DNA from 2 places in the Endozoicomonas sp. 4G genome. Region 2 is predicted to be linked to the other one. Evidence: predicted binding sites of a transcription regulator. Region 2 holds the regulator's gene; the other holds the start of a gene.
The links. The regulator sigma-54, encoded in region 2, starts transcription at its own class of promoters, with help from an activator protein. The targets are predictions, from matches to a motif close to TGGCACNNNNNTTGCTNT.

Region 1 (15,523 bases), 530 kb from region 2:
AGGCCTTTTCCAATGTAGTAACCCTGCTGATTGCAGCCGGTGTGTTCTCTCAAGGTCTGGTGGCTTCCGGCGTTATTGACAATCTTCTGGGACTGACAAGCAATATGGGGTTTGGCCCGGTCTTAATCATGTTGTTCTTTGTCGCTATCACTCTGATTGCTTCCATTATCATGGGGTCAGGTAACGCCCCTTTCTACGCTTTTGTCGAGTTGATTCCTGCTATTGCTATGAAAATGGGCATCAACCCAGCGTTCCTGATTTTGCCCATGCAACAGGCTTCAAATGCAGGCCGGGGCATGTCTCCTGTTGCTGGCGTTATTGTCGCAACAGCCGGTATTGCTCAGGTATCGCCGATGGATCTGGTAAAACGCACCATTCCACCCCTGGCATTTGGTCTGGTGGTGAACATTGTGATCACCCTCTTCTACTTACCAATCTACCCATAAACAGCCACTGACTTGAAAAAATAGCGCAAGGTGGTTGCTGGTACTCCGGCACTGCTTGCGCACAAACGATTCTTTTACTTAATGACCCAACAGGGAGCTGAAAGTTATGTCAAAACTGCTCGATCGCTTTTTGGAATATGTCCGTATAGATACCCAATCCAACCCGGATCACTCAGCCACTCCCAGCACTGAAAAACAGTGGAACCTGGCCAGATATCTGCAAAATGAACTGGAAACTATGGGCCTTACCGATGTCGTACTGGATGAGCACTGCTATCTGTCGGCCAGACTGCCCACCAACACAGAAACCGCAGCGCCTGTGATTGGCTTTATCGCTCATATGGATACCGCCCCGGATTTTTCAGGTCATCAGGTCAACCCACAGATTATTAAAAACTACGACGGCAAAGCCATTGAACTCGGCCAACAGTTCACCCTATGTCCTTCAGAGTTCCCGGAGCTGGATAATTGCCTGAACAAAACTCTGATCACTACCGATGGCTCTACCTTGCTGGGCGCAGATAATAAAGCAGGTATTGCTGAAATACTTACCGCTGTTGACTACTTAATAGCCCACCCAGAAATTCCCCATGCCGAAATTCGTATTGGCTTTACTCCTGATGAAGAAATTGGCAGGGGTGCAAACTTGTTTGATGTCGGCAGTTTTGGTGCAGACTTCGCCTATACAATTGATGGAGGGCCACTGGGCGAGTTCCAGTACGAGAACTTCAACGCTTCAGCTGCTAAAATCAACGTGACTGGCCAAAGTGTTCATCCGGGACATGCGAAAAACAAGTTGGTGAATGCCATGCTCATCGCTGCTGAGTTTATCGGTGAAATGCCCTCAGACGAGACACCTCAGACTACCGAAGGTTATCAAGGTTTTTACCACCTTAAGACCATGGAAAGCTCAGTGACAGAAACCACGATGAACTGGATCATCAGAGACTTTGATCCGGAAAAACAGACAGCTCGCAAACAATTCATCACTGACAAAGTCGCTGAATTCAACTATCGATATGGTGAGCACAGGCTCTCCCTGGAATTAACCGATAACTACCGCAACATGCGTGAAGTGATTGAACCTAAGAAAGATATTATCAACCTGGCTATCAAGGCCATAGAAACTGCAGAAGTTAGACCTGTAATCATTCCTATCCGGGGTGGTACCGACGGTGCCAGACTTTCCTTTAAAGGACTGCCCTGCCCCAATATTTTCACCGGCGGTTACAATTTCCATGGACCCTATGAGTTTATCTGTCTGGAAGACATGGAAAAAACCGTCGAAGTGCTGGTGAATATTGCCCAGCTAGCTCCCCAGACGTTTAATAATCACGAACACTGATTACAAAAATTTTGTTTATACAGCTATTAAAAAAGACGTTATTAGACGTCTTTTTTAATAGCTGTATAAGACTCACCTTATCAGCATGATCGAGAACGCCCGCCATTCACTCCTATCATCAATCTTTTTCCTTCTCTGGCTCCCGACTGACTACCTCTTCTGGTACCTGATCTGACTGAAGAGTGACCGGATAATCAAGTGCTAACCAGGAAAAGTAGCCATCCCTGAAAAAGAACACTCTCTTGTACCCCCAGAGTGCTGCAAGGTAACTCGCTACCGCTCCCCTCATGTGGTAAGTGCTGTTGCCATAGATGACAATAGGCGTCTTTTTATCCAGAGTATCAGGCGCAAATAGTTGTCTGAAACCGGCCCTGAGATCCAGGCTGTTAGACCGCTCAATATGCCCCCATTGCCACTGTTGATAGGGCCTCACATCGATAAACAGGGCTCCCAGTTCATGAAGGCGCTTGGCCTGTTGTGAGTTGATGGTAACAACATTTTTGATATGGACTGGCGCTTCCTGGGCAGAGAGGAAGCAGGAGGTCAGGGCTAGAAAGCACCCCGCAAGATAAAAATTCCATTTCATATGAAAACAGGTCCGTTATAAGGCTATTTATTCCGTTTAAGACTATTTATTAAAAAAGACATGGAGCAAGGACCTGAGAGCTTGGGGACCCGCAAGGGTCCCTTTAGGAACACTGATGTTTTAACCTAACCAGTGATGAAGTCTGGCTCTCAATCTGACAGCGGCCTGGGAGTGAATCTGACTGACTCTGGACTCGCTGACACCGAGAACCTTACCAATCTCCTTGAGATTCATTTCCTCATCGTAATAAAGCATCAGCACCAGCTTTTCTCGCTCAGGTAACTTCTCTATCGCTTCCACCAGGGCATACTTGAACTTCTCTTCCTGAATATCGGCGGATGGGCCCCGATCTCCAGAACGGGCCTGCATTCTGGACTCTTCGCTGTCGAACAGTTCTTCAAAACTGAACAGTCGACAACCACGGAGATCACTAAGAATGGTGTAGAACTCATCGAGATTAACTTCCAGCTCCTGGGCCACTTCGAAATCTCTGGCATCTCTTCCCAGGCGGGCTTCAACTTTCTGAATCGCTTCCGTCACTTTACGACTGTTTCTGTATACGGATCTTGGTCCCCAGTCACCTTTACGGATTTCATCCAGCATGGCACCACGGATACGGATACCGGCAAAGGTTTCGAAACTGGCTCCTTTACTGGCATCGTATTTTGAGGCCGCTTCCAGCAGACCGATCATGCCTGATTGAACCAGATCGTCGATCTGAACGCTGGCTGGCATTCTGGCTGCCAGATGGTTAGCGATTCTTTTTACCAGGGCTTTATGGGTTTCAACCATTTCGGTCTGAATCAGTTTCTGACTCTTTTCCTGACTCTTTTCCTGAGCCGCTTTAATTGCCTGCACATCCTGTGCTGTAGCATCCATGCTTATACCCTCTCTTTTATTCTTGTTGGCAAGAAGAATTCAATACGACCTCTTGGTGGTGTGACCGGTATTGCCATCATCTGATGGGCAATACGAGAAATGGCTTTCGAAGCCCGGCAATCCGGACTGAACTGCAAAAGAGCCTGCTGACGGGCCAGCGAACCTGCAACCGCCTTGTCGAATGGAATGGATCCCAGGTAACGGAGAATAATTTCTACTTCATCATTAAGATAAGATTGCAGTCTTTCAAACTGGTTAGAACCATACCGACGATTACTAACGGCGTTTACAATCACTCCAAAACGACGAACACCGTATATTCGGTAAAGCATACGGATCATCCTCACAGCATCTAACAGTGATAAAACTTCCTGATTGATAACGATGAGAATTTCTCCCGCTGCCTGAATAAGCGCTACATTATCCGGAGCCAACCCGGGAGCGGTATCAATGACCAGGGTATCAAGCGTGGGAGCCAGTGACTCCAGACTGTCTATCATTCGGACAGCATGACCGGTTTCTACGGTCTCTCTCCAGATGGGTTCCCCTTCTGGCGACAATACTTTCAGCCCCCCGGGTCCATCCTGAATAAAACTGGAAAAAGAGTCGTTGTCATCGAAGTGAGTCATATCGAGCTTCTTCTCAAGCCCAAGGCTTAGTCCAACATCAGGGACTGCGAGGTTTCCATCCATTAAAACCACACGTCTTCCGTTGTTTGTAAGCGCCAGTGCGAGATTGACAGCAATCAGTGTTTTACCTACTCCACCTTTACATCCTGCAACCGCAATAATCTGTTTTGTTGATGAGTTCATGAGTTTCAGCTTCTTATAAGTGATTACTGCATGAGATCTGGAATCAAAAACGTTTTTTCTTTTTACTGCCTATGTCTTATTAGTAACAAGAGCCGTGCCAATTTTTTAAAATGCCTGTTTTTCAGGGATAATCGCCTGCCTGACGAAACACCATTTTTATCGCCCTCAAAAAAATCAACATAACCCACTGTTTTTATTGAAATTTATTTTTATTAGTCGAATTGCTGTCACGTTACTTTTTTGACAGCGTTAAGACGACTGTCAACAAAAAGGCATCAAATGTCTTTTTGTTGAAAAATAAAAAGCAAATTATTTGACACTGTCATTTTATAGTGACGAATTACTGTCGCATAAAAATTTTTCGAATTTAAAAAACCGTTATTTTATTGACTAAATAAAAACAAAATGTGGATAACTTAAAAAACGACAAAATAAAGATAATTTTATACACATCGAAAAACACGGTTCACTCTGAGATAAAAACCGTCAAAAAAATACAAAAACGGCCTCACCTGCTTTTTTTTCAAAAGCAGGTGAGGCCGTCATAAAATGGACGCTGAAAACTGGAAATTTCAGGCAAAAAAAATGGCTGTCAGCTAACGCTGACAGCCATTTTTTTTAAACGATCGACTTAACGCATGGTTTCTTCATAACGATGAAGGCCATACTTTCTCATTTTCTCAACCAACGTAGTACGGCGAATCTGAAGTTTGTCAGCCGCCCTGGCTACAACGCTGTTGCAGTCACTTAAGGCTTGCTGAATCAGACTTTTTTCCAGTCGCGTCAAAAACTCCTTCAGATTCAGGCCGCCAACAGGAAGAATCGCCAAGTCATCCACTTTTCCAGGCCCGGCGGGCTGAATGCTGTCCGGGAATAACTCGGCAACACCGTCATCATCAGAAATGGCTTCCATATAACGAAAATTCTGAGGCAGATCCTGAACACCTACGACACCGTATGGGTACATGATCGCCAGCCTTTCCAGCAAATTGGACATTTCCCTGACGTTGCCTGGCCAGCCATGACGGCAGAGCGACATAATGGCAGCGGAACTCAAACGAATGGAGCCACGACTCTGTTTTTCCATGGCGCTGACCAGCTCGTTGAGAATCAGCGGAATATCTTCCGGACGATCCCTGAGTGCAGGCATTTCAATGGGGAATACATTCAGTCGGTAGTACAGGTCTTCCCTGAATTCACCGGACTCAATCATTTCAGAAAGGTTTTTATGGGTAGCCGCTATAATTCTGACATCCACGGGAATCTGCTCGGAACCGCCCACTCTTTCAATCGTCCGTTCCTGCAAAACCCTGAGCAACTTAACCTGCATGTGCAGTGGCATATCACCAATTTCGTCAAGAAACAGTGTGCCACCCTGTGCCAGTTCAAACCGTCCTTTTCTTGAGCTAACAGCTCCGGTAAAAGAGCCTTTCTCATGGCCAAACAGTTCACTTTCCAACAACTCGTTAGGAATGGCACCACAGTTTACTGGCACAAAAGGCATATCCCGACGATGGGAATGGTCATGCAGATTTCTGGCCACCAGCTCTTTGCCTGTTCCTGACTCACCGGTCACCATAACATTGACGTCACGGTTGGCCACCTGTGCCATAAAAGCGCGAACTTTACGAACTCGATCACTTTTACCGACCAGTCCACGGAACAGTTCTACCTGCTGATTCATTCCAGTCTGGTGAAGTTGACGCCATTGCTCACGGTACACCTGACCATAATGCAAACACGAGAGTAACTGTGAACGGTTGCAGGGCCAGTCTACACGAGCGATGATCTGTCTGCGAAGGGAGGATTGGAGGTTTTCCGGAAGCGGCTCAGCTATGCGAATGACGGGAACACCGCCACTCCAATTCTGTATGCGGGCGATCATGCCCTGCATTGAGCTTTCTGCCTGGAGAAAATCTCCAAGAAAAAGCGCACAGAAACCACTTTTGTCGGATTCTTTGATAGCATCTTCCCAATGGGCGGAGCTGACCGCCTTGGTACGATACCCCATAAACTCGATAATGGTACTTAGATCATGTCGGCGCTGTTGAGAGTCTTCGATGATCAATACCTGATCTGCTGCATCCATTGTAACGACTTTCCTTGTCATCTACGCAATGAGAATAAACAGCCTTGAAATAATATGAATCGCAATAAGCAAACTCTTATTAATTCATTTAAGGTCTAAAATCCTATTTCGTCAAATTTCTTCGACACTTTAATCCTTTTTTCGACTTTTTTGTGAAAAATGACGTGAAATAACCCTCCTTATCGATCGTTTGCGGGTGCCATCTGCAAAGATGGACACCCCCGGGAGATCTACGGTCGGATGCCAGCAAGCCTCATTTGGGTCATGCTTCAGACTGGTTGGCAGCACATTCGTGAGATGAATTCACCGATGACCTTTTCGTGCCACCCTCGCGAGTGGGAAAAGCAGAGAATTCCAAGTGTTCACTTTAAGTCACTTGTGGTCGCTGTAGACGACGGGGAATTTTCGCTTGAGCAGCAGTAGAAAGTCCGTACTTTGCTTGAAACGGTATTTTTTTTGAGTAGTATTCAGGCGCTAGTCTGACAATGCGCACTGAGTCTGAAGGGTATGAAACTTGTACAGAGGGTAAAGCCTGGAAAAATATATCTAACCCACCGTGCTTGTTTATATACTTTCCATTTCCTATATAAAAGAGACTATGAATCAATTTTCCATCTGATAATAACTGTACAATATCTCCCCAGCGTAGTTTTTCTTGATCAAATTCCTGAACAGAAGCAAAAGGCAGGCTTTCATACCAACCATTAAAATCTTTAACCGATTGTCTATCCATTCCAAATGCCAGATAATTAACAAATTGATGACAGCAGCCACTTACAACACTGTCATCATCTTGAAAATTCCATAAAGTTTTACACACATTCTCAAACCCCTCCGTGAAGATATTGGATAATCTTTTTTTAGCTTCAATCCAGTGGTCTGAATCAGGAACAACCTCTTCAAAAAAAGACAAATAACCTGAAAAATCTTTTTCTAAAACAGGCAAGTCAGGAGTCACGTTATGATACTTTATGCCATTCAGACTAAATGGAAAAATATGAGAGTCAAAGTCCTTATTCCTTACCTCAATAAAGAATTCTTCATCGTGAAAGATTAATTGATTGGCAGGACTAACCTTTCTTTCTGATAACCATTTATTATTAACCTGAGTCTGATAGCTTTTATCCAAAGTTAATTGATTAGTTGCCAACTCTTTACGACCGGAGCTTACTGACTCTGTTAAAGCGAGATCAGCTTGCAAGCATATCTCTGTTACTGGGTTCATTGGCATACATCCTGTATTATTTCTCTATACGACAGATAAGAAAGCCAATAATTCCCTTGTTTGTTGATTAATAATAACCATCAGGTAAGTCTGCATAACAATCGTCGAAAAAACCGTCGAAAAAACCGTCGAAAAAACCGTCGAAAAAACCGTCGAAAAAACCGTCGAAAAAACCGTCGAAAAAACCGTCGAAAAGCATTTAGACTTTGGCTTGCCACCCCATATTATTGCCTGGTTTGAGCGGGGTCAGTACACTCCGTCATTTTGGAACTATTTTTAACTTCTGATGTCTATATCTGAACCAATAACTCAGGGTAAACAAAAGTGAAAAAGATTCTGCTCAGTATACTAACTTTATTTTGCTTATTTCCTTTTTTGCACAGTAAAGCCATCACAATCCCGCCGCCACATTACGTGGTAGTTTTCCATGAGAATTACTGTAAAAAATACAGGTATTCCATTCAATATTACATGAAGAATCTTGAAGAAAACGGGCATTCTGCATTTCACTTGTGCACTGATACCGTTGATATTAAAGAGCTGAAAAGGCGGATAGACCTCAATGCTAAAGATAGAAACATCAACCTGCCTGATATTAAGGGAATAAATATTTTTGGCCCGGTCATTTCCAGCAAAACAGTCGATTACCTTAAACCCAAAGACCTCTTTTTTTACCCTACTACAGCTTTGACAGTTGATAATATTGATTTGATTCTATGGAGAAGTTCAACATTGATCGACATTAAAACTGAACCGTATAATTCTCCTTATATTGAACGATGGGTGTCTCATATGTTTGCGTCACCCGGCGACATTAATACAGATATATCAACAGCATTATATGATTTTGCAAGCAATACTGTTCAACATAAGAATATTTCCGTTGGAGAAAATTTCAAAAACAAGCTAAAGAATGATTTATCGGACTCCAGAACAATTGATTATTACAGTTTTAGTTACCCTTATTACGGTGAAGGGACTGCATTATTAGGAATGGCATCTTTCCCTGTCCTCTATGTTATTACCGGACTCGCTCGCGTACGTGAGGGTTATAGCTTCTGGGATCGGCGTCAAACGCCTGGTGATAAAATTGGCACCCCTATTCTTTATGGCCTTATGTCAGTACTCGAAGCATACGCAATTTTTAGCTATTTATACACTCAGCATTATCTGCCTCATGATAATAAATGGAAAAGGGTCTTGCTGAGAAAACCATTAACTGTTGATGGCCTTCTCGATCCATCTACCGAATTATAATCATTTTCAATATTAAAAAGTGCCCGTTTATGCCCGCATAACAACATAGCGGGCACTGAGTTTCATTTTGTGTCAGACTTTTTGCGATTCAGCCAGGTTCTTTCGATCAGCAGCAGCAGCTCACCACTGAGCAGACACAGAGCAATAATAACCAGCGGGGTATTTAATGAGAAGTGCCAGTTTTTTATCATCAGGAACAGGTGCTGGGAGGCGGTGACCAAGCCGACCGCAGCAAACAGGCAGGTCAAAAATATACTGATATAACGGTAATGAGGCAGCACCATCAGGATGCCGAGCAGCCCGATAACCGTTCTTTCAGTGCGGCAGAATGGGCAGGTTTTCACAATTTCTGTCAGATCCATCCACCAGGTCACTGCACAAATCACAATGGCAATCCATCCCAATGGTCTGATATAGCGGCTTAGCACCAATGTCTTGATCATGGAACCGGTCTCAGTGAACTTATCTCAACAGGGTTATCGTAAGATCACCGAGACTCTTTACTCTATTTATACGACCTGCCAAACCTTTCTCAGCACTCCTGAAGATGAAAGCCCAGCGCCTTCAGATGCTCCTGCACTCCTGCCTCACACTTTCTGGCCTGAACTGTCAGAGTGCTGAACTCCCGCCGCTCCCGGTAATGCTTTCTCATTCGGTCAAACTCGATGCAGCGTGCTTTCTTATCCATATAGAGGAGGCGGCGCATAAGGGCATCGTCGTGGCGTAGATCGTAGACTGATTTCATCGCCAGACCAGCAGCCTGGGCAGCGGTGGCAGAGTCATTAAAACCCATTCTTTTCAGGGCGGGCATGGGAGTGACAGCGGCCAGCCTGACCCGGCCCGGCAAACCAAAGGTCCGGCACAGGGCCTTATACACCTTTTCAGTACCCGAGATTTTTCCGTCCAGGCTGTAACCAGCAATATGAGGGGTGCCAATATCCACGCGGGCCAGCAAATCCAGATTGACATCGGGTTCATATTCCCAAACATCCAGCACCACACTGAGATCAAGACCTTCTTCAAGGACTTTCAGCAGCGCCTGGTTATCAATGACAGGGCCTCTTCCGCCATTGATCAGAATAGAGCCCGGTTTTATCTGGCTCAGCCTGTCATAATCCAGCATGTGATGGGTGGGGTAATCCACATGCCAGGTCAGGGGGGTATGCAGGGCAATAACATCACACTGTTGCAGCAGTGTTTCTAAAGGTTCAAATCGGACTCCCGGCGTTCGCTCACAGAGCGGATCACAGGCCATAACCTCAACACCCAGTCCTGCAAAGGTTTGATACAGTCGGCTGCCCACTTGCCCGTGGCCCACAATGCCGACCTTTCTTTTTTTCAGCTCAAAGCCATCGCGATCAGCAAGAATATCCAGAGCACAAAGCACGTACTCAACAACCGATTGAGCATTACAACCAGGCGCATTAGCAAATGTAATGCCTCGGTTGGCCAGGGCGAACTGATCAATATGATCAACGCCAGCAGTACATGAGCCAACAAACCTGAGTGAAGAAGCCTGGCTCAGCAGCGCTTCATTCACCTTTGTCACTGAGCGCACCAGCAGCGCGTCGGCACCAGCAATATCGCCAGCAGCAATATCCCGCCCCTGCAAAGCCACTACTTCACCCAGTGCACCAAAGCATTCATGGAGCAGTGGAATGTTCTCGTCAGCAACAATTTTCATCGATAGCAGTGCTCATTGAGTTCAGTAATGCCGTGATACTATAGTCCATCCTTAAAATTAACAACTCAGGACTTATGGGATTCCATTTTTCCTGTTTGAGAAATAAAATCTATACAGCTTTCATTCCGGCCAATTACTGCCCATGACTTCGAAAGTAACTGTTCGCACCCTTGCCCTGCTTTTACTGTTCACTCTGACAAGCTGTGGTTATCGTTCCACACCTGAATATCAGTTGGAGGAGTATGAAGAAAGGATCAGTACCGTTACCGGGCAGCCACTGCCTCCCGCTACGGTCAGCTTTCCTGAACTTCCTCCGCTAAGAGAGAGGCAATACCCATTGCCGGATATTCGCTTGAAAGCACTGGAAGCCCTGAATCTTCTGGAATGCCCCAGGCTCACTCAGCTTATCGCACATCGCAACAACAGTCTGGGCAAACAGATGCAACCTTCCCAGTTGCTGGACTACGAAAAAAAACTGATCGCTCAGCTTAAAGACTGCACAAACTATTTACAGCAACAGAATAAAAAGCCAGAACTAAGGACCCGACTGGAAGCTATTCTCCAACAAAAAGAAGCCGCATTGCCTGCCGCGAAATGGAACGCCTTGCTGTCTAACACCGAGCTGCCAGACCAGCTCAGCGGCTTTCAAACGCTGCTCCCGCTTCATGGTGATAATGGCCGCCAGGGAACGCTGGAGGCATTGAAGTATCTGAAGTTGTATCTGAAAGATGACCGTTTTTCTCCCCCCTACGATCAACAGTCTCTGGAAGTGCAACTGCAACAATTAACCGCCTCTCACTACAGCGGTCAGCTTCTGGCTGCTGCTACCGCTCTCACCAACACCCTCAACCGGGTTTCCGTGATGCTGGAAAAAAGCAACAATACCATCTGCCCACAAGGTCGGCGTTCTGTAAAAATAGAACGCCTCAACAATGTCTTCAGACTTTTCTATGTCGACAGTATTCAACCTTACATAGCCAGAGTCGTTTCAGAAGGGAGGGACTGGCGGTCTGTCATGCTGCCTTTATTGCTTGAACTGCCGCCTCCTCCAGACAAAGCCATGGAAGACTACCTGCTGGCCATTACCGATTGTGATTCCGCCTTTTCCGTTTGGCATCAACTGAACAGAGCCATCCTGCGACATGCCCAAAGCTGGCAGAAAGTACTGACTGAATGCCAGATTCAACCCGGGCAAAATCCTGCGAATTAATTTCCACGCACCGGTGCCGATAGACAGCTCTAAGGGCAATTCTTCATTCACACTTTTATGCCCTGCACCACCGGAGATTCAATGGATAAAAAGCCGGATGACGAAGGGAATGTGATTGACCTTTTTACCCGCAGGCCCATCGACGAAAAAGAGAATGAAAAAATCATCAGGCTGGCACCGGAGATGGACGGTCTGGAAATGCTCTACAGCAACGACGCCAATCCCGGCAAACTTTTCAGCATGAAAATCCTCTGCTGGGCCCTGAAAAAAGACGGTACGGTGGACGCCATGGTGCCCTGGCTCAACCAGTTGGTATTTGCCCAAAACCTCAATGACCCACTAAACGGACACTGGGAAGGCTATTACGACAGCTTTCATGACCACGCTTTTTTTGAGCCTCCCGAACACAAATTGACAGAGCTGGAAACCGCCGCCCATTATTTTAAAACAGAAGAAGACGACCCCAACTTTATTGTGCAGGAAATAGGCGACAACATTGGTACCCACGCCATCCTGACGGAAGACAACTTTCACACACTGATGCTGATTCATGTCACCAGCTGGCGTTTATACAACGATGGTCGTATTCATGCCATGCTGGCCGATGAAAAGAAAGTAGAAACCACCCCCATTCTACCCAAAGATGAATGCCTTTTTCCGGCCCAGGAACATGAAGATTTCAGGTATTTCTTCCACCACATCATTGCCAACAAAATCAAACGCGGAGATCCTGATGCCATTGCTGCCTTTAGTCAAATGATTGAAGATTAATTATCGTGCGTCATATCCGGGTACAAACAGAAGGCATTTTCTTGTAAAACAGACTCATGAAGCTTTACTGACAGGGTAAAGATTTTTCACGATAAAAACCGGATTTATTAACGAATGGCACTTATAGAATTACTGCAATATTCACCCACTTATTTCTACATTACCTTGACGGTTGTCGGTCTGCTGGTCGGTAGTTTTCTCAATGTTGTTATTCTGCGGCTGCCCGTGATGATGGAACGGCAGTGGAAACTGGAATGCCTCGAAGCCTTGCACCCGGACAAGGTGCCTTCTGAAATGGAACCTTACAATCTGATCAAGCCCGACTCCACCTGTCCCCACTGTGGCCATAAGATTCGGGCCTGGGAGAATATCCCGGTGCTCAGCTACCTGTTTTTAAAAGGTCGTTGCTCCTCCTGCAAAGCCACTATTTCTGTCCGTTATCCGATTGTTGAAATCATCTCTGCCCTGCTGACGGTTGCTGTGGGCACCTTCTTTGGTGCCACGCTCCAGACGGTTCTGCTCTGCTTTATGGTTTGGGCATTACTGGCATTAACCGTGATTGACCTGGACACCCAACTGCTGCCAGACAGCATCACCCTGCCCCTGCTCTGGCTGGGCTTGCTGGCCAACAGTTTTGGGTTATTGATTCCTTTGCAGGATGCTGTGCTGGGTGCCGCTGCCGGTTACCTTTCACTTTGGTCTGTTTACTGGATCTTTAAACTGCTGACGGGCAAAGAAGGCATGGGCTACGGCGATTTTAAACTATTGGCTGCCCTCGGTGCCTGGCTGGGTTGGCAAATGCTGCCTCTGATTATTTTGCTGTCGTCACTGGTGGGAACCATTGTCGCGGTGGCGCTGATTATTCTGAAAAAGCAGGAACGGAGTCAGCCGGTTCCTTTTGGACCTTATCTGGCCGCCGCCGGTTTTATTGCCCTGTTTTGGGGAGAAACACTGGTCCAGTCTTATCTGCAGATTATGGGACTGTGAGCTGATGAGTAAGTTAGTTATTGGCGTAACAGGCGGTATTGGCAGTGGTAAAACGGCAGTCACCGACTACTTTTCCAGTCTCGGTATTACCGTGGTGGATGCCGACCAGGCAGCAAGAATCGTTGTCGAGCCCGGTCGGCCGGCTCTGCAAAAAATTGCCCAAAGGCATGGTCAGGATATTCTTACCGACGAAGGCACTCTGAATCGAAGCAAGCTCAGGGACATTATTTTTAATGACGACAACGAACGTGTATGGCTGGAACAGCTGCTGCATCCTCTGATTCGTAACCAGATTATTCAGGAACTGGCCGAGTCCGAGTCGCCCTACACCCTCATGGTTTCACCACTGCTGGTAGAAACCGATCAACATTTACTCACCCATCGCATTCTGGTGGTCGATGTCCCTGAAGAGATTCAGCTGGCAAGAACCATAAGCCGCGACGGCATGAGCAGAGCACAAGCCCGGACGATTATGGCCAAACAGGCTTCCCGGCAACAAAGGCTGGAGAGAGCTGACGACATCGTTGATAACAGCGGCTCTCTGGAGCAGCTGTTTCAACAACTGGATAAGATTCATCAGACTTATCTGGATTTGGCCAGCCTATAAGCCCCAGACTGTCAAATGCCCGGACGCCAACCATTGGTGATCGGGTAACGGCGGTCACGTCCAAAACCACGGGGAGTGATGCGAACCCCTACCACCGCCTGGCGACGTTTGAACTCATTCACATCGATCAGACGCAGTACCCGATAAACAGTCTCGCGGTCAAAACCAGACTCGATAATGGCTTCGGCGCTTCTATCTTCTTCCACGTACATTTCGATCATTCGATCCAGTTCCGCGTAGGGAGGCAGGCTGTCTTCATCCACCTGATCCGGTGCCAGCTCGGCAGAAGGTGGACGATCAATCACCCGTTGCGGAATCACATAGCCCAGCGAGTTACGGTACTCGGATAACTCAAACACCAGTGTCTTTGGTACATCTTTCAGGGCATTGTAACCGCCGCACATATCGCCATAGAGCGTGGCATAGCCCACGGCCATTTCACTCTTGTTGCCAGTGGTCAGGACCATATAACCTTTTTTGTTGGAAATGGCCATCAGCATGACGCCCCGGCAACGGGACTGAAGGTTTTCTTCCGTGGTGCCTTTTTGGGTATTCTCAAACTGAGCACTCAGCGTTGCCATAAACGCATCAAACATCGGTTCAATGGGCATGACGGAATAATCAACACCGAGAATATCGGCTTCTTCCCGGGCATCTTCCAGACTCATGTTTGAGGTATAGCGAAAAGGCATCATAACCGCCTGCACTCGCTCAGCACCCAGAGCGTCGGTGGCAATGGCCAGAGTCAAGGCAGAATCAATGCCACCGGATAAACCTAACACAACCCCTTTAAAGCCATTTTTATTCACGTAGTCACGAACCCCCATGACCAGAGCCTGGTAGACGCGTTCATGCAAGTCAGGCAGCTCTGCCACATCTTCCTGTTCAAACGCTTTATCCGCTATATCAAAACGGGTTTTATAGAGACCTTCGGCAAAGTAATCGGCCCTGACAGCGACCTGTCCATTGCCGTTCATAGCAAACGAGCCACCGTCAAACACCAGCTCATCCTGACCACCCAGCAGGTTGACATAAACAACAGGAAGCCCCGTTTCCAGGCAACGGTCGCGAATAGTTTGGTAACGGATCGATTGTTTATCTTTATGAAAGGGAGAAGCATTGAGGCTCAAAATCAGGTCTGCCCGGGCATCCGCAGCCTGCTGAGCCGCTGAGGGATACCAGAGGTCTTCACAGACAGTCAGCGCCAGCTTGACCCCTTTACACTCAAAAACACAGGGTTTCTGTCCCGGCATGAAGTAGCGTTTCTCATCGAAGACCTGATAGTTAGGCAGATGCTGTTTGGCGTAGCGGGCCACCACCTGACCGTCTCTCAATACCACGGCCTGATTTTCCAGACCGTGAGCGCCTACGGCGGGCAGCCCAATCACCAGGTCAATGCCTTTCACCACACTGAGTTTGCTGATGGCCTGCTCAATTCTGAGCACCATACTGGGTCTGAGTAACAGATCCTCAGGTGGATACCCGCAAAGTGTCAATTCAGGAAAAACCACCAGATCAGCCTGATGCTGATCACGGGCTTCTTCAGCCGATTCGATTACCCGGTGGGTGTTGCCGTCGATATCGCCCACCTTGAGGTTAAGCTGGGCCATGACGATATTGAGCTT
Region 2 (15,523 bases):
GTTGAGAAAATTGTTTCAAGAGTAGTTTTTGAGAGCCCGAAAGCAAGATTTTTCGGGACAGATTTTTGGGGCGGTCTATCCCACTGAACCGGCAGAGCTGGCAGGATATTACGGAGTAGAAAACATTTTGCCTGCTCTTTCTGTTGCCAGAGGAGCACACAAAATGTTTTTTAGCTACTTTAAACGGGGCGACAAATGATGTTGTAAAGTGCTTCCGGGGTTTCTGCAGCTCGCATCTGGCTCAATAGCACTTCCGATTGAAAACGCTCAGCCACGGCTTGCAATATATCCAGATGCTCCTGATCGTTTTCTTCCGGAACAATGAGCGCGAACACCAGGTCGACCGGCTGCTTATCCACAGAGTCAAAGTTAACAGGTTCTGACAGTTTCATCAGAAGTCCGGTGGGTTGCTGACAGGCACTGGAGCGGCAGTGGGGTAAGGCTATTCCCTTGCCCAAACCGGTGGTCCCGAGCCGCTCCCTGTTAATCAGCTTGTTAAACAGATCCTTGGCGTTGATAGCGGGAACATGTTCACTGATGATTTGTGCAATGATTTCCAGGATTTTCTTTTTGCTGGCCCCCTGCACATCGCAAAGGGTGCGCCCGGGGGTAAGAATGTTTTCGATAATCATACAACGATCGATGCTTACAGACGGCCGCTGGCACCCTGCAGCCGGTCAAGCGTCTTCTCTTTGTGTTTCACCAGTTGCCGATCCAGTTTGTCAGACATGTCATCAATGGCAGCGTACATGTCCTCAGCCTCGGCGGTTGCATTGATATCCGCTCCACGTACGTGCAGAGTCGCTTCCACTTTATGATTCAATTTCCCAACACTCAGGGTGACCTGAACGTTCGTAATCTGATCAAAGTGTGCGCCAAGGCGGTCGAGTTTTTTGGTGACATAATCTTTCAGAGCCTCAGTCACCTCTACATGATGTCCACTGATGTTGACTTGCATGTAACGCTCTCCTGCTGATCCCGATTCTCGACATAGGACTGCCCCCGGGATTGTATGGGCAGCCCTGATTGAAAGTCTATCACTGTCAATGACAGTTGGCGCTGTTCTGAGACAAAAAATCTAAGGGCCGATTTGTGGTATAAAGGATCGTTTACCTCCACCGCTAAAGGCTTACCACCTCAACCGCTGAAGGCTCAGATAAGTTGCTTACGTTCATTCGATGGCGGAATATTCATTGATTCGCGATATTTGGCGATGGTTCTCCTGGCCACTTTGATTCCCTGGTCCCCGAGTAAACCGGCAATTTTGTTGTCGCTCAGTGGTTTTTTCGGGTTTTCATCGGATAGCAGTTTTTTAATCAGGGCTCTGATAGCGGTAGATGAGCACTCTCCGCCAGAATCTGTGCTGACGTGGCTGGAGAAAAAGTATTTCAGTTCAAATACGCCTCTTGGAGTGTGCAGGTATTTCTGGGTAGTGACCCTGGAAATAGTGGACTCGTGCATGTCCACCGCCTGAGCAATGTCAGCCAGCACCAGGGGCTTCATAGCCTGTTCACCCTGCTCCAGGAACTCTTTCTGGAATTCAATGATTTTGTTGGCGACTTTTAGCAGGGTTTCGTTACGACTTTGTAAGTTTTTCAGAAACCAGCGAGCTTCCTGCAACTGGTTTTTCATAAATACATTGTCCCGACTGTTATTAGCGCGTTGAACCATGGCCGCGTAACTGTCATTGATACGAAGCCTGGGCAGAGACTCTGAGTTCAGTTCAACCACCCAGCGATCCTTGATTTTGACAACTGAAATGTCGGGGGTGACGTATTCTGTTTCCGTCTGGCCGATTTTGGCTCCCGGCCTTGGGTTGAGACTCTGAACCAAACTAAGAGCCTCCCTCAGTTGATGCTCTTTAAGACGGGTACGGCGCATGATCTGAGCGTAGTCACGGCTGGCCAGTGCCTGTAGGTGATTCTGGATCAGCAGGTGGGCTTCTTTCAGGAAGTGGGTTTCTTGTGGCAGTTGGTTGAGTTGAACTTCGAGGCATTCTTTCAGGTTGCTGCTGGTGCAGCCCACCGGATCAAAGTGAAGAGTCCGTCGTTGCATGACCTGAAGCTCTTCAAACGCCAGATCGTCTATCTGTTGTTGTAGTGACAGATAAATCTCCTGCAGGGAGTGAGTCAGGTATCCATCATTGTTGGTGGCTTCGATAACAGCCAGACCCAGTAGTCTGTCTCTGTCTGTCATGGGGGTCAGGTTTAACTGCCATTCCAGGTAGTCCTGAAGGGATTCAGAGATCCGGGAGCGGGCAAAAGGGTCAAGTTCTTCATTGCTTGTGGCAGGCAGGCTGGAATAGACATCGTCCCATCCGGAGTCAACAGGCAGGTCATTGGGTATGCTGTCAGCCCACTCGGGTTCTTCCGGTTCCGGGGTCTGTTCTGCTTTTTCATTGAAGTCAACGGGTTGCTCCCCTTCATCACGGGATACTGAGGGTTCTTCAACAGACTCCTCAGACTCCAACATAGGGTTGGACTCCAGGACCTCCTGGATTTCCTGCTGAAGATCCAGAGTGGAAAGTTGTAGAAGCCTTATGGCTTGTTGCAGCTGAGGTGTCATGGTCAGCTGCTGGCCCATTTTTAGCTGTAAGGATGGCTTCATAGGGCGATCGCATACCTTTACTTCTATGTCTGCGCTGAGGGGGCTGGTTTGGTGCCATTAACCCCCGGCAGTTATTTCTCAGTGCCTGCTCATTATTATGATTGGGCTACTCTCCATGTCATCGCGATTATAATCATATCTGCTGCTTCGGGAAAGTGGATTCAGCACCCGGAAGCTGGTCAGAGGCTAAACTGGTGCCCAAGATAGACGTCACGAACCTTCTGGTTAGACAGAACAGTCTGACTGTCACCTTCAGCAATAATAGTTCCTTCACTGACAATGTAAGCTTTTTCGCAGATATCCAGCGTTTCCCGGACGTTATGATCGGTAATCAGGACTCCGATACCGCGCACTTTCAGGTGCGTGATAATAGCCTTGATGTCGCCAACAGAAATGGGATCAACACCGGCAAAGGGTTCATCAAGCAAGATAAATTTGGGGTCAGTACAGAGCGCCCGGGCAATTTCCACCCTGCGCTTTTCACCACCGGAAAGGCTCATCCCCAGGTTATCCCTGATATGATTGATATTGAATTCTTCCAGCAAGGACTCCATTTTTTCCGTGCGATCTTTCCTGGAAAGGTCGGAACGGGTTTCCAGTATCGAAAGCAGGTTATCGGTGACCGTCAACTTCCTGAAAATAGACACTTCCTGTGGCAGATAACCCAGGCCAGCCCTGGCTCGGCCATGCATAGGTTGATGAGTTAAATTCTGGCCACTGAGGTCTACCTGTCCACCATCTGCTTTTACCAGACCGACAATCATGTAGAAGCAGGTGGTTTTACCGGCTCCGTTGGGGCCAAGAAGTCCGACAATCTGACCACTGTCGACAGTCAGGGATACGTCTTTGACGACCTGTCTGCCTTTGTAGCTTTTGCTGAGATGTTCTGCCTTAAGCGTTGCCATCCGGAATCTGTCTTCCTGTTTAAAAGCTGGCTGTCGTTTGTTTGACAGCCCTTTCAAGCTTGTTGAGTGGTTGAGCTAATGGTTGTTCCTGACAGGGTCTACTGCTTTTGCTCAGGTTTGGGCTGGTAAATCATTTTCACCCGGCCATCCGGGCTGCTTTTGTTTTCACTGCTCTTGGCGTTCACAGTCTGTCTGGTCAGGTCGTAATCAATTCGTTCACCTGTGAAAGTATCACCCTTCTGGGTCAGCTTGGCCTGCTTGATCAGTTGGATTTTATCGTCGGTCACCTGATAATCAATAGTATGACCCCAGGCTTGCAGGGTACCCTGGTTTTCAGGCTGCTGTTCTTCGTAGTAGGCTCTTTTCTTATAGCCTTCTGCCACGATTTTCTTAACTTCCTGCTGGACGGAGTACACCGTCACCTTATCTCCGGTAATCCGGGTAGTGCCCTGAATCATAACGACATCACCCTTGTAGATGGAGATGCCGTTCTTGTTATCGATATCTGCTGTGTTGGATTCAATCTCAATAGGCTTCTGTCGATCGGATGGCAGTGCCTGTGCCATAGCTGGAAGCAGTACCATAGCTCCCAGCATCAGGTAATGTTCAATCTTTCTGCGACGGCGCTTTGTGTCTGGCCACACCTTCGGAACAAGGCGCTTGCTCTGGTCATGGCTTTGGCTCATGAAATCCTCTTACCCTAGACTTGAGTTTAATCAGACTCTCCTTGTAGAAAGCCTCCATACCAATGGCACGTGTACGTCCGGTGTCGTTGGTGATCAGCACCGGTCGATCGGTGACGGCCAGTCCCTTTTCAGAATATATAGTCATGAAATCAGTGTCTACGCGCACCTTGCTGCCGTTATTGAGATCCGTCTGGGTCATCACGACATCATCCCAGAGCTCTATATCCTCGTTGCCGGGTAACAGTTTGCCATGAAGGGCATCGGTAACCACGGGCTTTTGCGGGTTGCTGAAGTTCTCCAGGTGAGGGGTTTGCAACAACGTTGTGTCGTTATGCGGGTAATGGGTGATGCTGTCCGAAACCAAAATGTAATCCAGATCACCCTCTTGGTTGTATTGGGTGATTTGAGTATCAATAAGATAGTAGTCAGCGTTTTCACGAACCTGGGGCTGCTTTTTTTGCGTCCCTACATGGAGATTGCTGTCATAAGCCCAATAGCCCATGCCGACCAGTGTCAGCATCAGAAAAACCATCAGTATCAAATTCCGACTGGGCATCAGGTTATTGGCTCCTAGCTATTTTTAACGTTATTTCAGGTAACTGGCCAGCATATCATCCAGCTTGCCTTTGGCTGCCAGTATAAAGTCACAGAACTCTCTGGCCGCCCCTTCGCCGCCACGATTTGAAGTGATGGCGGGTGAGTGCTCGCGAACGTAGTAGTGTCCGTTAGGAACAGTACAGCCAAAACCAACCTGTCGAATGGCCGGGAGGTCGGGCAGGTCGTCACCGATGTAGGCTATTTCTTCAAGACTCAGGCCCTGGCCTTCTTCCTGAAGCAGTTCTTGCAAAGCGACGAACTTGTCTTCACGCCCCTGGTAGAGAAAATCGACGCCCAGGTCAGACGCCCGTTTTTCAACAAACACCGATCGACGACCAGTGATTATGGCGGTTTTCACACCAGACTGCTTGAGCATTTTCAAGCCATGACCATCCAGAGTGTTGAATATTTTCAGCGATTCGCCCTGCTCACCAAACAGCAGTTTGCCGTCAGTGAGGACGCCGTCGACATCAAAAACAGCCAAACGCACTCTGGCGGCTGCGGATTGTAACGAAGCGCTGATCATACTACCCCCGCTTTCAGTAGGTCGTGCATATTAATGGCACCAATCAATTCGTTATCGTCATCCACGCAGATCAGTGCGTTGATTTTCCGGTCATCCATAATTTTCAGGGCTTCAGCTGCAAGAATTTCCGGGTGGATGGTTTTGCAGTGGTCGGTCATTACGTCATCAATCAGTGTGGATTTGGGGTCAACACCCTTGTCCAGAGCCCGACGCAGATCCCCATCGGTGAAAATGCCTATGACATGGCGTTGGTCATCAACAATGGCAGTCATCCCCAAACCTTTGCGAGTGACTTCCAGCAGGGCGTCGCTCATCGGGGTACCCAAAGCAACCTCTGGTACCCGTCTGCCAATGTGCATGATGTCTTTGACTTTCAGAAGCAGTCGTTTGCCCAATGAGCCGCCGGGGTGAGAAAATGCAAAGTCTTCAGCCGTGAACCCGCGGGCTTCCAACAGGGCGATGGCTAATGCATCGCCCATAACCAGAGCGGTTGTCGTGCTGGAGGTGGGTGCCAGATCCAGCGGGCAGGCTTCTTTTTCTACCCCGGTGTTGAGGTGGGCTTCAGCATCTTTGGCCAGCGTTGAATCGGTGTTACCGGTCATACTGATCAGGGGCGTGCCCAGTCTTTTCAGCAGCGGCAGCAGGGTAATGACTTCGCTGGTTTCACCTGAATTGGAAAGTGCCAGAACCACATCTTCACGGGTGACCATTCCCATGTCGCCGTGGCTGGCTTCCCCTGGGTGCACAAAGTACGCAGGGGTGCCGGTGCTGGCCAGGGTTGCGGCAAGCTTGCGGGCAATATGGCCTGATTTGCCCATGCCAACGACGATAACCCGGCCACGGCATTCCAGCATGATACGGCAGGCTCTGGCAAAGCTGCCGTCGATCCTGGCGATCAGGCTCTGAACAGCTTCCAGTTCCATGGTGATGGTGCGGCGACCAATTGAGGTAAACAGCTCGTCAGTAGTCATATTGCATACAGATTAGTGGTGACATGACTATTCTATAGCGCCTTTTGTCTCAGTAACAGTTCTGGATAGCAGCATTAGAGCCCAAGCATCGCAATCAGTTCCTTACTGATCCCGGTCTGAAGAAATAATCGGACTACCGGGATCCATCATTCAGTTTTGAATAAACAGCCAGGCACCGTAGAGGGCGTATATAGAAAGCAGGGCAACGCCGGTCACTTTACCTAACTGTCGAGGCTTTTTACCGATCAGGCAGAGCAGGGCCAGCAGCAGGGTCATGCCCAGCATAACGGGGTAATCCCTCAGAATAACCGCTTTATCCAATGCGCCAGGAGCTACCAGCCCCGGCATGGAGAGCACCGCTAGAAGGTTAAATATGTTTGAGCCAATGACATTACCCAGGGCGATATCATGATGGCCTTTCAGAGCACTGGTGACCGAAGCGGCCAGTTCTGGCAGGCTGGTGCCGATGGCGACAATCGTCAGTCCGATCACCAGGTCGCTGATGCCCATCATCTTGGCGATCTCAGTGGCTCCCCATACCAGTAACTGTGAGCTGCCCAGCAGCAGTAAAAGACCAGAACCCAGCATCAACCAGGCCTTGGCCGGAGACAGTTCTGGAATTTCTTCATCTTCTACCAGTGGTTCATCAGGGTGTTGTTTCTGCCAGCGAATCATCAGGTAAAGGGTAATGAAGAGACCCGCCAGCAGGATCAGGCCATCTATTCTGCCGAGATAGCCATTGGCAATACAGAGACCGGCTACCAGGGATATCACGACGAGAAGAGGGATTTCTCTCTTGGCCAGGGCGGCTTTAACAGGCAGTGGTGCGATCAAGGCAGTAACACCCAGAACCAGACCTATATTGGCAATGTTTGACCCCATGGCATTACCCACGGCCAGTCCGGGAAACCCTTGCAGGGCAGCCATCAGGGAGACCAGGATTTCTGGAGCAGAGGTGCCAATAGAGACCACTGTCAGACCGATCAGCATTCTCGACACATTCATGTTGCTGGCGGTGGCAGCGGCACCGGCAACAAAACGGTCTGCACTCCAGGTCAGGATAATAAAGCCAACCAGAATGGCAGCAAGGGCAATGAGCATAGGATGAATTCTCTTCTCTAATTCAGGGTGATTGGGTGAGATACTTTTTTTCACACGGGAAGCGGTAAGACGACTTTATGCAATCATTGTTTTGTGAAAAAAATATTACCGGAAAGGAAACAGTAGTCCTCAAAGTCGGCCATTTTATTAGGCATTGTTCAGTCAATCCAGACCTAAATAGTAAATATTAAGACTCAGTCTGCCGGTGGTGATAAGGGTAAAAAGTCAGTAAATGGGTCGTTTGGATGCCTTGATGCCGAATAAGTGTACGTTCTGGTGGTTCAAAAGACAGTCAAAAGTCGCCATAATTGGGGCAGGGGGTTGGTGCTAACCGTTAATGGATGATGGCTATTACTGATCGCGGTCCGTGCATATACAAGGAATCGCCTTCCAATGACAGAGGCAAGTGATAACTTTATAGAGATCCGTGGTTTGACGTTTCATCGTGGTGATCGAACTATTTTCAAGGATATTGATATCACCATTCCCAGGGGAAAGGTGGTGGGTATCATGGGGCCATCCGGTACCGGTAAGACCACGTTACTGCGTTTGATTGGGCGACAACTTCGCCCTGATTCCGGGCAGATTTTTGTCGATGGCCAGAATCTTGATTTGCTCTCCCGTGAAGAACTGTTTCGTACCCGCCGTAAAATGGGCATGCTGTTTCAGAGCGGCGCACTCTTTACCGATTTGTCGGTGTTTGAAAATGTCGCCTTCCCTTTGCGTATTCATACCAAACTGGCTGAGCCGATGATTCGGGATATTGTTTTCATGAAGCTCGAAGCAGTAGGGCTTCGGGGCGCCTGGTCGTTAATGCCGGCAGAACTGTCAGGTGGTATGAATCGTCGTGTGGCGCTGGCCAGGGCGATTGCATTGGATCCGGCTATGGTGATGTACGATGAGCCGTTCGTAGGACAGGATCCCATCGCGATGGGGGTGCTGGTCAAACTGATCAGAATGTTGAACGACGCTCTGAATATTACCAGTATTGTGGTATCCCACGATCTTCATGAAACAGCTTCAATCTCAGACTATCTCTACCTGATCGCCGACGGTGAAGTCATTGGTCAGGGCGAGCCGGACAGTCTGATGAACTCCAATGACTCCCGGGTTAAGCAGTTTATGAATGGATTGTCTGACGGTCCGGTGCCATTTCATTATCCGGCACCCGATTACAAAAAAGCCTTGCTGGATGGGGGGATCGGATGAGTGCAGGTATTTTTGACAGAATGGCGCAGTTGGGTCGCTTTGGGCTGGATCAGATTCAGTCCATGGGTCGGGCAGGGATTTTTCTGGTACTGGCTATCTTCTCTCGTGCCGGTTTCAGTAACCGCTTCGCTTTATTGATTCAGCAACTCTACAGTGTCGGTGTCATGTCGCTGATCATTGTTACTGTGTCGGGGCTGTTTATTGGCATGGTGTTGGCGCTGCAGGGCTACAACATTTTGATTCGATACGGTTCAGAAGATGCGGTGGGCCAGATGGTGGCCCTCAGTCTCCTGAGAGAGCTGGGGCCGGTGGTTACCGCTCTGCTGTTTGCCGGACGTGCAGGTTCTGCCCTGACCGCTGAAATAGGCTTAATGAAAACCACAGAACAACTCTCCAGTATGGAAATGATCGGGGTTGATCCGCTTAAGCGAGTCATTGCTCCCCGCTTTTGGGCCGGGGTTATCTCTATGCCACTACTGGCTGCCATTTTCAGTCTGGTCGGTATATTGGGAGCTGTGATGGTGGGTGTCGATTGGCTGGGTATTTATGAAGGTTCTTTCTGGGCCAGTATGCAGTCTTCGGTCAACCTGGTGGCGGATATAGGAAATGGACTGATCAAAAGTCTTGTATTTGGCTTTGTCGTGACCTGGATTGCTGTGTTTCAGGGTTATGATGCGACTCCCACTTCAGAAGGGGTCAGCCGGGCTACAACAAGGACCGTTGTTTATTCTTCTCTGGCCATTCTGGGGCTGGATTTTATTTTGACCGCTGTCATGTTTGGAGAACTCTAAGATGCGGATGAGAACGGTAGAGATAAGTGTTGGCGGTTTTATGTTGGCCGGGATGCTGGCGTTGGTGGTACTGGCGCTAAAAGTCAGTGGTCTTTCATTAGACAGCGGTAAGCAAACCTACACCGTGACAGCCATGTTCGATAACATCGGAACCCTTAAGCCAAGAGCCAAAGTTGCCTTGGCCGGTGTCGTCATTGGCAAGGTCACCAAGGTTGAGCTCGACAAAAAGACCTACATGGCAAAAGTTGAGATGGAGATCGACTCCCATATTGATAACATTCCCGTCGACAGCACCGCCGCCATCGTCACAGCAGGGTTGCTGGGTGAAAAGTATATAGGTATCAGCATTGGCGGGGACACACATTACATCAAGCCCGGAGGTCGCTTTGAGGATACTCAGTCAGCCGTTATTCTGGAAGAATTGATTGGCAAATTCCTTCTGGGGTCGGTGGATAAAGGCTAATTGTTATGGATGTCAGCTAAGGGCAGGTCAGGAGGAGAGAATGTCAAAGCTTACCATAAACGAATTGCGTGAATATCGTGCGAGTATCATACGCATAGTTGAAAGTTATCACTGCTCTAATCCGAGGGTGTTCGGGTCTCTGGCCCGAAATGGCTATATCGAAGAGGGGAGTGATGTTGACATTTTGGTAGAATCCACTGGCCAGACAACGCTTTTTGATATCGGTAATATTGAATGCGATTTGAAAGATCTGTTGAATGTTCCTGTGGACGTAGTAACCCATGAATCTATTTATGAACCCTACAGAGAGCAAATAGAACAGGATATGAGGGCGCTGTAGTCCAACAAAATTTGCCAGAGCTCAAAGGGCAATTAAAGTCAATTTAGAAAGCCTGTATAAAAGAAGATGGATTCGAGAATGAAAATGATAAAGTCTGTTCAACAGTTCATAATGGTCCTGACCTGTCTGATGATGGCAGGAGTGTCTTATGCTGCACCTGTCTTGCAACCCCCTGAAGAAGAAGTCAAAAAAATCACCGCCGAGCTACTGGATACGTTCAATAAGAACAAAGAGCAGTACCAGAAAGATCCTGAAGGTTTCTTTAAAGAAGTAGATCGTCTTTTATCGCCAGTCGTGGCTTTTGATGAGGTGGCCCGCTATGTCATGGGTAAATACGCTCACCGCAGTCCTGATCAGGTGGATAAGTTTGAACCGGTATTCAAAGACAGTCTGATCCGTTTCTATGGCAAGGCGCTGTTGTCGCTGGACGACACCCGTTTAGTGATAGAGGGCGTTGATAAAACCTCTCCTGAGTTACTGAAACAATATCAGAAAGGGCAAACCAGTCGTATACCCGTTAAGATGAAGGTTCGCACCAGCACCAGAACCGTCGAAATTTTTTACTCAATGGTGCATGTTGATGGCCGCTGGAAGCTGCGTAATGTGACCATTGAAGGGATTAACATTGCCAAGCAGTTCCAGAGCCAGTTTGCCGATGCCATGAGCAAGCACAGGAAAGTGCCTTACGTGGTAGAGAACTGGGCCGAGATTATGTCGGCTTCAACGGCTAAGGGTGCCAAGAAGTAAACCTGTCTATTTTTGCAACTTTTTTGCAGCTTTTTTGCAGCTTTTTTGCAGCTTTTTTGCAACTTGGGAATCCAGATTATGCAGCTTGAACGATTGGCACCAGGGCAGTTTTCTCTTAACGGGATTGTTAATTTTGATAATGCGGTGGAGGTGGAGAGTGAAGGGCGAAAGTTGCTGGAAGAGGATATCGTGCCCGGAAGCGTCCTGAGAGTCAGCCTTGGACAGCTGCTCAAAGGGGATAGCTCAACCCTTTCAGTGTGTCTGTCCTGGATCAGGCTGGCTCAGAGTAAAAGGGGTCATCTCTGTCTTTCTGACATGCCAGGGGAACTTGACGCTCTGGCCAGGGTCTGTGGAATAGCACCGATTTTGCGGCAAAACACCTGTCCTGCTTCCTGATTAAACGAAAGAGCTGCCTTTTAGCTGCCAGTCCTTTCCGGGACTGGTCAGTGCCGCCAATGTCCGATATGATTCACCGATTTGCTCACATACCTGTACAGACAGTGCGGGTTTGCTGAGTGACCGTTTTGAGAGGTGAATGCATGCAAGCCACCGAAGTGAAGGCGCTGCTGGAAGAAAGTATCTCCGGATCCAGGGTTCTGGTAGAAGGGGAAGGATGTGACTTTCGGCTGACTGTTATCAGTGACCAGTTTGAAGGGGCCTTGCCTGTCAAACGTCAACAGATGGTGTACAAGCACCTGAATGAACTGATTGCCAGCGGTGCCATTCATGCAGTGACCATGACCACCCTGACACCTTCAGAAGCCGAGCGCCAGGCCTAACCAGCGGATCACAGGTGAAACTATGATGGATAAACTGATTATCACTGGTGGTACGCGTCTGGATGGCGAAATCCGTATCTCCGGTGCCAAGAACTCTGCACTGCCTATTCTGGCAGCTACCCTGCTGGCGGATGACCCTGTTACCGTCTGCAACCTTCCACACTTGCACGATATTACCACCATGTTTGAGCTGTTTGGCTGCATGGGCATTGACCTGATGGTCGATGAGCGTATGAACGTAGAAGTTCATGCCAGCACCATCAAACAGCTGAAAGCACCCTATGAACTGGTAAAAACCATGCGTGCTTCCATCCTGGTACTGGGGCCTCTGCTGGCCCGGTTCGGTCGTGCTGAAGTCTCGCTGCCCGGCGGTTGTGCCATTGGCAGCCGTCCGGTTGATCTGCATATTCGTGGTCTGCAGGCAATGGGTGCTGACATTGTGGTTGAAGACGGTTACATCAAGGCCAGCATCAAGGACCGTCTGAAAGGTGCCCGAATCTTTATGGATACCGTGACGGTAACCGGTACTGAAAACATTCTTATGGCCGCCTGTCTGGCAGACGGTGAAACCATTATCGAAAATGCTGCCCGTGAGCCGGAAGTGGTTGACCTGGCCGAATGCCTGATGACCATGGGGGCCAAAATTGAAGGCGCCGGTAGCGATGTTATTCGTGTTCAGGGCGTTGAGCGCCTGAAAGGATGTACCTATTCCGTATTGCCTGATCGCATTGAAACCGGAACCTATCTGATCGCTGCCGCTGCCACCGGTGGCCGTGTTCGCCTCAAGGATACCCAGCCTGATCTGCTGGATGCGATTCTGATTAAATTGCGTGAAGCCGGTGCTTCCGTAGAATGGGGTGAGGATTGGATCGAGCTGGATATGAAAGGTAAACGTCCGGAAGCGATTGATCTTAAGACTGCTCCCTATCCTGCCATGCCCACCGATATTCAGGCCCAGTTCACGGCGTTGAACCTGATTTCTGAAGGCGTAGGCAGCATTACAGAAACCGTCTTCGAAAACCGCTTTATGCATGTTCAGGAAATGAAACGCATGGGGGCTGACCTGAAAGTAGAAGGCAACACGGTTGTGATCAAAGGGGTTGATTCCCTGAAGGCGGCACCGGTGATGGCGACGGATTTGAGAGCCTCAGCCAGTCTGGTGATTGCGGGCCTGATTGCTGAAGGTGATACGGTGGTTGAGCGTATCTACCACATTGATCGTGGCTACGAATGTATTGAAGAGAAGCTGCAACAGCTGGGTGCCAAAATTCAACGGGTTCCTGCCTGATAATATTCTTGGGGAAAGCTAGCAGCTTTCCTCTGTTGTGCAAGCAAGGAGAGACATTGAGCCTAATTGATAGTGAAGTTGATTATTTTCATATCAACAGAAAAACAGCATGGTCTCCCCATGACGTTTTGATGGAGGGGGAGCAAATTGATATTGGCGGAGCTAGTAATCCCTATTTTAGCTTCTTCGAAAAGTCCAAAAAGACAGTCCCGGTTAAAAATAGTGAGGATGGGTCAGTATTGCAGGTGCCAGGGGTTGGGTTTGTTGGCGCCGTAGCTAGGGGAGAGGTTCAATCTGATAATATCGCAGGGATAGCTAGTGACCTCTTGGGTCACTTTGTTTCGTACCTTCGCGAGTTAATCTGGGAAGATGTTAGAGCCAAGGAGTTTCCACATCTGCCATCTAGACAACGTTGTATTTGGCTTATTCCAGACATGGAGGGGGTCAAGTTTTGGATTAACAGAATTGGCCTTAAAAAAACTGACTTTCAGGTGCTCCGGGTGCGTGGCCAAGGCCGTATTCATACCGCAAGCGAGCTTTACCTCCTTGGTGATAGTGAGCCAATGGAAGAGAGTCTAGCGAAAGCTAGGCAGTACTGGCTAGGAGTAGTCGAGGATCATACAACGAAGGAAGTTATTTTCGAAGGTCGGTTAAATGTTCAAGAAATTGTTAGTCCGGAAGAATATACATAACAATCAAAGGCAGTCTTACAATCACGTCATGTTTGATTTGGTGTAAACTACGCCACTTAACGCGTAGGAAGCCTGTCTCAAATGTCCAGCCAGATCACCATTGCGCTTTCCAAAGGGCGCATACTCAAAGACACCCTGCCACTGCTCAAGGCAGCGGGCATTGAATTAGCAGAAGACCCTGCCAGCAGCAGGAAACTGATTATTGCTACCACTCATCCAGACGTCAATCTGTTGATTGTCAGAGCCAGTGACGTGCCTACTTATGTGGAATATGGCGCTGCTGATGTCGGTGTGGCAGGAAAAGATGTGTTACTGGAACATGGATCGACAGAGCTTTATGAGCCTCTGGATTTGCGGATTGCCCAGTGCAAGCTGATGACTGCCGGTAAAACCGGGCATCAGGAGCCGGCCACCGATCGAGTTAAAGTGGCGACGAAGTTTGTGAATGTTGCCAGACGCTATTATGCCTCTCAGGGGCGTCAGGCCGATATTATCAAACTCTACGGATCCATGGAGTTGGCGCCGCTGGTGGGCCTGGCAGATGTCATTGTTGATGTTGTGGATACCGGTAATACCCTGAGAGCCAATGGGCTGGAGCCAAGAGAATTGATTGCCCAGGTATCTTCCAGATTGATCGTCAACAAAGCTTCCATGAAAGTGAAGTTTGAGACCATCAATACGCTGATTCAGCAATTAAAAACTGCAGTTGACGTCCAAACCCATTAACGACCACGCCTGATAACTTCTTCATGGTAAAAACGTACGACGGAGTAATAGTATGACGGTGAATCCTGTAAAACTGAGCTACAGCAGTCAGGATTTCAATGAGCAATTGGATCGTCTGCTGGCTTGGGAAGGTGTCTCTGATGAAGAGGTTCAGCATCGTGTTAAGCATATTATCGCTGAAGTGCGCGCCCGTGGTGATGAGGCGCTGGTAGAGTTTACCCGCAGGTTTGATCGCCTTTCTGCATCCACCATGGCCGATCTGACTCTGGGGGAAGAGCAACTTCAGAAAGCGCTGCAAACCCTTCCACAGGAACAAAGACGGGCTCTGGAAGTAGCCGCCGACAGAATCAGAAACTATCACGAACATCAGCTGCAATCTTCCTGGAGCTACCAGGAAGAGGACGGAACCCTGCTTGGACAACAGGTGTTGCCTATGGATCGTGTGGGTCTCTACGTGCCGGGAGGCAAGGCTGCCTATCCTTCGTCGGTTATGATGAATGCTATCCCGGCTCAAGTGGCGGGTGTCAAGGAAATTATCATGGTGGTGCCGACACCGGACGGTGTCATAAATGACATGGTGCTTGCCGCCGCCGCTGTTGCTGGCGTCAGGAAAGTCTTTACCATAGGCGGAGCCCAGGCGGTAGCAGCTCTTGCTTATGGTACCCAAACCGTTCCCCGCGTCGATAAGATCGTCGGCCCTGGCAATATCTATGTCGCTACTGCCAAGCGTGAGGTGTTTGGTCAGGTGGGTATCGATATGATCGCAGGCCCTTCTGAAATCATGATCGTGTGCGATGCTCGTACTGATCCGGACTGGATTGCCATGGATCTGTTTTCTCAGGCTGAACACGATGAAGACGCTCAGGCGATTCTGGTCTCCCCGGATCAGGCTTTTCTTGATCAGGTTCTGGCCAGTATGCGGCGGTTGTTGCCCGAAATGGAGCGTAAAAAGATCATTGCCGAATCGCTGAACAACAGAGGTATTATGATCCATGTTCCGGATATGCAGGCCGCCTGTGAGGTCACCAACCGAATCGCTCCTGAACATCTGGAATTGTCTGTAGAAAATCCTCAGGCTCTGCTGCCGGATATCCG

Region 1: a site for sigma-54 is predicted at 4,151-4,168, ahead of K7B67_RS13635 (P-loop NTPase). Genes of this name have one in related genera too.

Annotation. Positions count from the first base shown of each region.
Region 1 is NZ_CP082909.1:3,493,611-3,509,133, forward strand. Features, by position in the region: gene dcuC (anaerobic C4-dicarboxylate transporter DcuC) at 1-446, shown strand, start outside; gene pepT (peptidase T) at 553-1,791, shown strand; gene K7B67_RS13625 (rhodanese-like domain-containing protein) at 1,910-2,377, opposite strand; gene K7B67_RS13630 (RNA polymerase sigma factor FliA) at 2,498-3,256, opposite strand; gene K7B67_RS13635 (P-loop NTPase) at 3,259-4,068, opposite strand; gene K7B67_RS13640 (sigma-54 dependent transcriptional regulator) at 4,700-6,157, opposite strand; gene K7B67_RS13645 (hypothetical protein) at 6,525-7,382, opposite strand; gene K7B67_RS13650 (hypothetical protein) at 7,854-8,639, shown strand; gene K7B67_RS13655 (hypothetical protein) at 8,702-9,082, opposite strand; gene pdxB (4-phosphoerythronate dehydrogenase PdxB) at 9,172-10,323, opposite strand; gene K7B67_RS13665 (DUF3080 family protein) at 10,466-11,533, shown strand; gene K7B67_RS13670 (hypothetical protein) at 11,615-12,304, shown strand; gene K7B67_RS13675 (A24 family peptidase) at 12,419-13,291, shown strand; gene coaE (dephospho-CoA kinase) at 13,296-13,898, shown strand; gene K7B67_RS13685 (NAD+ synthase) at 13,910-15,523, opposite strand, start outside.
Region 2 is NZ_CP082909.1:4,026,529-4,042,051, reverse strand. Features, by position in the region: gene K7B67_RS15760 (PTS sugar transporter subunit IIA) at 180-632, opposite strand; gene raiA (ribosome-associated translation inhibitor RaiA) at 647-958, opposite strand; gene K7B67_RS15750 (RNA polymerase factor sigma-54) at 1,153-2,607, opposite strand; gene lptB (LPS export ABC transporter ATP-binding protein) at 2,787-3,512, opposite strand; gene lptA (lipopolysaccharide transport periplasmic protein LptA) at 3,611-4,198, opposite strand; gene lptC (LPS export ABC transporter periplasmic protein LptC) at 4,182-4,730, opposite strand; gene K7B67_RS15730 (HAD family hydrolase) at 4,785-5,321, opposite strand; gene K7B67_RS15725 (KpsF/GutQ family sugar-phosphate isomerase) at 5,318-6,292, opposite strand; gene K7B67_RS15720 (calcium/sodium antiporter) at 6,443-7,393, opposite strand; gene K7B67_RS15715 (ATP-binding cassette domain-containing protein) at 7,787-8,602, shown strand; gene mlaE (lipid asymmetry maintenance ABC transporter permease subunit MlaE) at 8,599-9,393, shown strand; gene mlaD (outer membrane lipid asymmetry maintenance protein MlaD) at 9,395-9,856, shown strand; gene K7B67_RS15700 (nucleotidyltransferase domain-containing protein) at 9,897-10,196, shown strand; gene K7B67_RS15695 (ABC transporter substrate-binding protein) at 10,275-10,943, shown strand; gene K7B67_RS15690 (STAS domain-containing protein) at 11,022-11,339, shown strand; gene K7B67_RS15685 (BolA/IbaG family iron-sulfur metabolism protein) at 11,483-11,722, shown strand; gene murA (UDP-N-acetylglucosamine 1-carboxyvinyltransferase) at 11,748-13,010, shown strand; gene K7B67_RS15675 (DUF2441 domain-containing protein) at 13,067-13,702, shown strand; gene hisG (ATP phosphoribosyltransferase) at 13,784-14,428, shown strand; gene hisD (histidinol dehydrogenase) at 14,481-15,523, shown strand, end outside.